DNA from 2 places in the Shewanella mytili genome. Region 2 is predicted to be linked to the other one. Evidence: predicted binding sites of a transcription regulator. Region 2 holds the regulator's gene; the other holds the start of a gene.
The links. Region 2 encodes ArgR, which controls arginine synthesis, uptake and breakdown. Its sites were predicted from a motif close to ANTGAATANNTATTCANT; they were not measured.
Positions count from the first base shown of each region.

Region 1: the regulator ArgR is predicted to act here: its motif matches at 1,598-1,615, upstream of argA (amino-acid N-acetyltransferase).

Region 1 covers NZ_JBKOUD010000019.1:34,891-39,321, forward strand. The annotation lists gene argA (amino-acid N-acetyltransferase) at 204-1,523, opposite strand; gene rpmG (50S ribosomal protein L33) at 1,804-1,977, opposite strand; gene rpmB (50S ribosomal protein L28) at 1,984-2,220, opposite strand; gene radC (RadC family protein) at 2,343-3,020, opposite strand; gene coaBC (bifunctional phosphopantothenoylcysteine decarboxylase/phosphopantothenate--cysteine ligase CoaBC) at 3,159-4,364, shown strand; gene dut (dUTP diphosphatase) at 4,367-4,431, shown strand, end outside.
Region 2 covers NZ_JBKOUD010000002.1:183,921-188,351, forward strand. The annotation lists gene ggt (gamma-glutamyltransferase) at 1-731, shown strand, start outside; gene ACIDEJ_RS03575 (Dyp-type peroxidase) at 828-1,763, shown strand; gene argR (transcriptional regulator ArgR) at 1,879-2,349, opposite strand; gene mdh (malate dehydrogenase) at 2,626-3,561, shown strand; gene ispB (octaprenyl diphosphate synthase) at 3,643-4,431, opposite strand, start outside.

The sequences.
Region 1 (4,431 bases), on a different contig from region 2:
ACGCCACGGATAGCACGTTGCAAGACAGGACTAAAAAATGAGGGGAGATTCACCAACGGTGCAGATGCGGCTACGGCCATGTCCGGCATCCTTGCCGCCTAAGCCCAGGCGGCAGAGCAAACCGCATTTCATGAACATAAACAAAGCGTGATGCGCGGATTTGCCACCACCAACCGTGAGATGACAAATCCGATTCCCTGCGACTACAGCTTCAAACGCAGGATTTTAGAACGGCGCTGGTAGTTATACAGCTGCTTTTTCTTTTGTGGCAGTGCATCCACCTCCACCATGTCAAAACCATGTTCCAAAAACCAGTGAATGCTGCGGGTGGTGAGGGCAAACAGATGGGCATACCCTCGCACCTTGGCCTGGTTAATGATGTTTTTCAGCAGCAAACTGCCCCGATCCGCATCCCGATATGAGGGATGCACCACCAAACAGGCAAACTCACCGGCATTGTCTTCCTCAAAGGGATAAAGTGCGGCACAACCAATCACCAAGCCATCACGTTCAATCACCATGAATTGTTCAATTTCCCGCTCCAACTGCTCACGGGAGCGCCGCACCAGCACGCCTTGTTCTTCCAACGGCCGGATCAGGTTAAGAATGCCACCGATATCGGTAATGGATGCCCGGCGCAGTCTTTCAGCACTTTCGGTGACTATCTGGGTACCAATGCCTTCCCGGGTAAAAAGCTCTTGCAGCAACGCACCGTCTTCCTGGTAACTCACCAGATGGCAGCGCGGCACACCGGCGCGACTGGCATCAATACTGGCTTTCAAAAAGGCCAGGGTGCCCCTGTCCACATCGGCCTGCTCCACCAGCTTGGAGAGTATTTTCTGGGCGTCATTGGGCATCAGCTCCGCCATTACATCCCCCAGCTCATCTTCAATGCCATGGCGGGAAGAAAAACCGATGATCTTGTCGGCCTTGAGCTTTATCGCCACCTGTGTGGCCACCTCTTCAGCAGTCAAGTTAAAACTTTCGCCGGTCACAGAGGCCACAATCGGCCCCATCAGCACAATGCCACCGGTATCCAGCATATGCTTCAAGCCTTGGGTATCGATGCGGCGCACTTTGCCTGACAGGCAAAAATCCACGCCGTTATCCACGCCCAGCGGCTGGGCAATCACGAAATTACCGCTGACCACGTTGATTTGGGCGCCCTGCATGGGAGTATTGGAAAGGCTCATGGACAGCCTGGCGGTAATATCAAACTGCAAGGAGCCCGCCACCTGCTTGATGATCTTCAGGGTATTCTCGTCGGTAATGCGCACGCCGTTGTGATAGGCAGGCTCAATCCCCTGCTGTGCCAGCGCCGCATCAATCTGGGGGCGGGCGCCATAAACCAGCACCACTTTAATTCCCAGACTGTGCAACAAGGACACATCATTGATGATGGAGCGGAACATGCCATGGGCAACAGCTTCCCCTCCCAGCATGACAACAAACGTTTTGCCTCGGTGAGCATTAACATAGGGAGCGGAATGACGAAAGGAGTCAACCAATTCAGTGGTACGCACCTTTATTTGGCCTCTTACTAAATGAATAACAGCGCCAAAAACGCGCGCTGACAGGATACATTGCCTATCATGCTAATGCATTTAAATTCACTTTTAAAGCATTTGTTTTCATTGCGGGTGTTTTATGCCCTTTGTTATACAGCGAAGATATGACAATCCCCTGACAAACATGCGCCGGGAAAATCAAGTGGTGAAATATTGCTCTGAAATGGGCCCGGATAACAAAAAAGCCCTTTAACCGAAGTTAAAGGGCTTTCCAACGCATTACAGAAAAAAGCAATTATTTGATTTTGCTTTCTTTGTAGATAACGTGCTGACGGATAACGGGATCAAATTTTTTGATCTCCATTTTCTCTGGCATGTTGCGCTTGTTTTTATCGGTAGTGTAGAAGTGACCGGTCTTAGCGCTGGATACCAGTTTGATCTTTTCGCGGTTGCCTTTAGCTTTAGCCATTTTCTATTACACCTTTTCGCCACGGGCACGAAGTTCAGCAACAACTGCTTCGATACCTTTCTTGTCGATAATGCGCATACCTTTAGTAGAAACGCGCAATTGAACAAAACGCTTTTCGTCTTCCAACCAGAAACGGTGGTTCTGCAGATTAGGCAAAAAACGACGACGAGTTGCGTTTTTAGCGTGAGAACGGCTGTTACCAACCATCGGACGCTTGCCAGTAACTTGGCATACTCTAGACATGTCAATCTTCTCCAAAAACAATTTCTAACGCTCGAGCATTCATGTACCCCGTATGGCCGTCGCCCGAGGCACAAAGAGGGCGCATGTTATACAAGATAATTGAATAAAGATCAAGCCAATGATCACCCCAACCAGCCCCGCTCTGCGAAAGAAACTATCTCACAATCGCCCACAACCATATGATCCAGCAAGGGAACATCAATAGTTGTCAGCGCATTTTTCAATCGCTCGGTAATTCGCCTATCCGCCAGACTGGGCTCTGCCACCCCGGACGGATGATTATGGCAAACAATGACCGCTGCAGCCTGTTTTTCCAACACCAGACGCACAACTTCACGCGGATAGACAGAAGCCGCATCCAGTGTTCCCCGAAACAGTTCAACGAACTGGATCACCCTGTGCTGGCTGTCCAGCAGTAATACGGCAAACACTTCGTAGGCTCGGTCTGTCAATTGTCTCATTAAATAGTCACGAGTTAAATCAGGATTTGCCAAAACTGTCCCTTTCAGGAGTTTTTCCCGGGAAATTCTGCGGGAAATTTCAGCAGCCGCCTGTAATTGGGCGAATTTCACCGGTCCCACACCGGGTAAACGACAAACCTGTTGCGCTGGGGCTGCCAGCAATTGCCGTAATGAACCGAAAGCCAGCAGCATTTCCCGGCCGATATCCACGGCACTTTGCCCCGGCAAGCCACTGCGCAGTAACACAGCCAGCAATTCGGCATCACTAAGGCCTGCCGCGCCGTGTTGCAGCATTTTTTCCCGTGGGCCTTCGCCGTCAGGCCAGTCACTTATCGCCATTGCAACTCCTTTTGCCAACGCAAATCCTGTCTTTATCGTGAGATAAGTATGGCGTAACTTTTCCCGAGCGTGGCTACGACAGACCGTACGCTTTATGGTATGTTTAGCGCCAATAACTCCATCAAGCTGGATCTTCCTATGGGTCTGATGCACAAAAAAATCCTGTTGGGTATCGGCGGCGGTATTGCTGCCTATAAATGCGCTGATCTGGTGCGACGACTGAAAGAACGGGGCGCAGAAGTCAGAGTGGTGATGAGCGCCAGCGCCACCGAGTTTATTACGCCACTCACCCTGCAAGCGGTATCGGGTCATCCGGTAGCCACCGAGATGCTCAATCCTGCGGCTGAAGCCGGCATGAGCCACATTGAACTGGCCCGCTGGGCGGAGTTGTTCATTGTGGCACCGGCAACCGCTAATTTGCTGGCACGCTTTCGTGCCGGTATGGCCGATGAACTGATTACCACCATTGCGCTGGCCACATCCGCGCCGGTGGCCATGTGCCCGGCCATGAACCAACAGATGTACCAACATGCGGCAACACAAGACAACCTGACCATGCTGCAAAGCCGTGGCGTTACCCTTTGGGGACCGGGCATCGGCAGCCAGGCCTGCGGCGAAATTGGCCCTGGCCGCATGCTGGAGCCCCTGGAAATTGCCGAACTGGCCAGCCGCTTTTTGCAGGCTGACGCCACCCCTGCCCCCCTCTTACAAGGGCAGCAACTGCTGATCACTGCCGGCCCCACCCGGGAAAAAATCGACCCGGTGCGTTATATCTCCAACCATAGCTCTGGCAAAATGGGCTTTGCGCTGGCAAGTGCCGCCGCCGCCATGGGCGCCAGGGTCACACTGGTCAGTGGCCCGGTGAATCTGCCCACGCCCAAGGGCGTGCAGCGCATTGATGTGGAGTCTGCCCAGCAGATGCTCTCTGCCGTTACCGCCCATCTGCCCAAACAGGACATTTTCATTGGCTGCGCAGCCGTGGCCGACTATCGGATGGCAGAACCCGCTGACAGCAAAATCAAGAAAAACCACGACACCATGCAACTGCAACTGGTGAAAAACCCGGATATTCTGGCTACGGTAGCGGCACAGGAAAACCGCCCGTTCACCGTGGGATTTGCCGCGGAAACCGATCATCTGGAGCAATACGCCCGCGACAAACTGCAGCGCAAACGTATAGACATGATTGCCGCCAATGACATTTCCATTCCCAATCAAGGCTTTAATGCCGAGCGCAACGCGCTAAAAGTATTTACAAAAGATGACTGTCACGAATTGCCCTCCACCGATAAACTGAGCCTGGCAATCCAACTTTTGCAACTAATCGCCAATTACAAAAAATAACCATGAAAACACCAATTGAACTTAAAATTCTTGATGGCCGCATCGGCAGTGACTTTCCCCTGCCGGC
Region 2 (4,431 bases):
ACAGGGCCAAGTTTTATGGCGACCCGGCGTTTAATCAAATCCCGGTGCAGCAACTGATTGGCGAAGCCTATAACCAGCAGCGCGCCAAGTTGATTGACCCGAACAAGGCGGCGAAAAGTGTGGCGCCGGGCAATCCCAATCTGCAACACGGCGATACCGTGTACCTGACGACCGCCGATAGCCAGGGTAACATGGTATCGCTCATTCAGAGCAACTACCGGGGTATGGGGTCGGGGATGACCCCGCCGGATTTGGGGTTTGTCCTGCAGGACCGTGGGCAGTTATTTGACCTTACCCCCGGCCATTTCAACAGCTATGCCCCGGGCAAGCGGCCGTTTCATACCATCATTCCGGCCTTTGTCACCAAAGCGGGCAAACCCTGGCTGAGCTTTGGCGTGATGGGCGGCGCGACCCAGCCGCAAATGCATGCGCAAATCCTCATCAATCTCATTGATTTTGGCATGAACCTGCAAGAAGCCGGAGATGCTCCGAGGATTTTGCATAGCGGTTCAGCGCAGCCCACCGGCGAGCAGATGCATGACGGGGGATACGTGAGCCTGGAATCGGGCTTTCCCATGGAAACCCGTCGGGAGCTGAGCAAGAAAGGCCATGTGTTGCAGGATGCTTTGGGCGCCTTTGGCGGTTATCAGGCCATCGGGCGTAATCCGCAAACCGGTGTTTATCGTGGCGCGTCAGAAAGCCGAAAAGACGGACAGGTCGCAGGTTATTAACGCTTGGGGTGCCAAGTGCCTTGTTTCAGTGTAAATTTCTGACCAAGTAACGGATAATGGTGTCAAATACGGTTTAAGCTGAGAAAGGATCTATAGATGGAAACATTGAATATGCCTCGGGAACAAGTGGGTATCTGCGCTGAAAGTAACTTGCATGCTGTTTATTTAATGTTTAACGCCAACGAGGGCGTGGAAGCTCAAATGCGTCCTTGCCTGGCCAATATCGCCCAGTACATTTACGAACTGGCGGATCAATATGCAGACAGTGCCTTCAATGGTTTCGTGGCGATTGGCGCCAACTACTGGGATGCATTGTATCCGGATGCCCGCCCTTGTGAGTTACGTCCTTTCCCGGCCATGGAAAGTGAAGATCGTGACGCGCCCGCCATCGAATATGATCTGTTTTTCCATTTGCGCTGCGATCGCCTGGATATTCTGCATCTGGTGGCCAACGAGGTGTACACCATGCTGGAAGGCCTGGCGGAGCTTGAAGAGGAAGAGCGCGGATTTCGCTTCATGGATGCCCGGGATCTGACCGGCTTTGTGGATGGCACCGAAAATCCCAAGGGCCGCAATCGCCAGCAAGTGGCTTTGGTGGCCGATGAAGATCCACTCTTTCGTGGCGGCAGTTATATCCACGTACAGAAATACATCCATAATCTGCGTAAATGGCGTCGCTTGCCTACCAAAAAACAGGAAGACATTTTTGGCCGTACCAAGCAGGACAATATTGAGTACGAATCTGCCGACAAACCTCTCACCGCGCATATCAAGCGGGTGAACCTCAAAGACGAGCAGGGCGAGTCCATGGAAATCCTGCGGCAAAGCCTGCCTTTTGGCTCGGTAAAACAGCAGGGACTGATGTTTATCGCCACCTGTAAAACCCCCAGCCATTTTGAAAAGATGCTGCGCAGCATGATTATCGGCGATAACGACGGGCATCATGATCATCTGATGCACTTCACCCAAGCGGTCACCGGCTCGTCTTTCTTTGCGCCTTCGCTGGATTTTCTGGAACAGTTCAGCGAGTAACGCCGCTTTATCCTGCGGGTTATTTATGTGAAAACGCCCCATCAAGTTTTATGAAATGACTTGGTGGGGCGTTTTGATGTCAATGGCTGCGTGAGGTTGCCGGTGTCAGGCCATCTCAATCGGCATAATTAAACAGGGACTTGACCGTCTCCACGGTGTCGTCAATGGCCTTGATGCAAGACGGGCAGATGAAAATCGTGTCATCGCCGGCAATAGTGCCCAGTATGCCTTCGGGTTTGCCAATGGAGTCCAGCAAACGGGCTATCAACTGGGCGGCACCGGGGCTGGTACGCACCACAATCATGGCCTGGTTGTGATCCACATCCAGCACAAGATTTTTTAGCGGACTGCCAGCGGTTGGCACTCCCAGTTCAGCCGGCAGGCAATATACCATTTCCTGTTTGGCGTTACGGGTGCGAACCGCTCCGAACTTGCTGAGCATCCGCGATACTTTTGACTGGTTGATATTGGCAAAACCTTCGTTTTGCAGCGCACTTACGATTTCACTCTGAGAGCCAAAGCGTTCCTCTTTCAAAATCGCCTTGAAGGTTCTTATCAGATCGTCCTGGTTCTTGGTTACGGTCATATGTGTTCAGAGCCTCTATTCATCCTAATCGGCGTATACTGCATATAGTGCCGCTGAGTGTCAAGTAATAGTCATTTTTGATGAATAAAAATGCAGTCTGCATCAATGGAACATTGATTTTCACTATCGCGAGGGTGATGTTTGTCGTTAACAACACATGGGAATCGGGCATTATGTGACTAATGGATAATTGTTATGAGGTGAGCAATAGCTTAGATTTTTGTCAAAATAAACAAGATCTATATCACATAAATCCCGAGAATGACGGAGAGTACTATGAAAGTTGCTGTACTTGGCGCCGCCGGAGGTATTGGTCAGGCCCTCGCCCTGTTGTTGAAAACTCAGTTGCCCGCTGGTTCTGAATTGTCACTGTATGATATTGCCCCGGTAACCCCGGGTGTTGCTGTAGATCTGAGTCATATTCCCACCGCCGTGGCTGTTAAAGGCTTTGCGGGGGAAGATCCGTCTCCTGCTTTGGTTGGGGCCGATGTGGTCCTGATTTCTGCGGGGGTGGCCCGCAAACCAGGCATGGATCGGGCGGATTTGTTCAATATTAACGCCGGTATTGTGCGTAACCTGATTGAAAAAGTCGCTGTGGTATGCCCCAACGCCTTAATCGGCATTATCACCAACCCGGTAAACACCACGGTTGCCATTGCCGCCGAAGTACTGAAAAACGCCGGGGTGTACGATAAAAAACGGCTGTTTGGTATCACCACGCTGGATGTCATCCGTTCTGAAACCTTTATTGCCGAGCTTAAAGGGCTCAATGTGGCGGATGTGCATGTTAATGTTATCGGCGGTCATAGTGGCGTAACGATTTTGCCATTGCTATCGCAAGTAAAAGGGGTGAGCTTCAGTGATGAAGAGATTGCCCAATTAACCAAGCGTATTCAAAACGCCGGTACTGAAGTGGTTGAAGCCAAAGCCGGGGGAGGAAGTGCTACCTTGTCCATGGGTCAGGCGGCTTTCCGGTTCTGCATGTCGCTGATTAAAGGGCTGCAAGGTGAAGCCAATGTCATTGAGTGCGCCTATGTGGATGGCGGCAGTGATGATGCCCCACTGTTTGCCCAGCCCATTGTGTTGGGTAAAAACGGCATTGAACAGATATTGCCGGTTGGTGAGCTAAGCGCTTTTGAAGTGCAGGCTCGCGACAGCATGCTTGATACCTTGCGGGCAGATATTCAGCTGGGTGTGGATTTTGTAAAATAGCCTGCGCGGCAACAGAAGATTGAGATGTAAAAAAAGCGGCCATTGCCGCTTTTTTTACATCCAAAACGTGAAAACCGCTGACTAATGACTGCGTGAAACTGCAATTTTGGCAAGGCTGATTAATGCCTGTTTGAAATCGCTGTCAGGCAATACGCCAATGGCTTTCACCGCTTTGTCCGCTTCTTCCAGTGCCCGTTGATGGGTGTAATCCAGCGCACCGCAGGCGTGCAGGGTTTCCACAATCATCTCGATATGTTCAGAGCCATCACCTTCTTCAATGGCCTTGCGGATGATTTGGCGTGCATGTTCATCGCCATGCGCCATGGCATAGATTAACGGCAAGGTGGGTTTACCCTCTGCCAGATCATCGCCGATATTTTTGCCCAATTCTTCCGTTTCGGCGGTATAGTCCAGCAGATCGTCCGTAATCTGGAATGCGGTGCCAAGATAGCGGCCGTAATCTGCCAGGGCTTGCTCCATCTCCGTTGATGTTTGGGCCAAAACACCGGCCAGGCGGGTGGCCGCCTCAAAGAGTTTGGCGGTTTTGCAGTAGATGACCCGCATGTAAATATCTTCGGTGGTGCTGGGATCATTACAGTTCATCAACTGCAACACTTCGCCTTCTGCCAGCACATTGGTGGTGTCGGCCAATACCCTGAGCACCACCATGGAGTCCAGCTCGGTCATCATCTGGAAGGCGCGGGTATAAAGGAAATCCCCCACCAGCACGCTGGCGCTGTTGCCAAACAGTGAGTTGGCGGTTTCTCGCCCACGGCGCAGGGTGGATTCATCCACCACATCGTCATGCAGCAATGATGCGGTATGAATAAATTCCACAATGGCGGCCAGTTTCAGGTGCGCTTCGCCTTC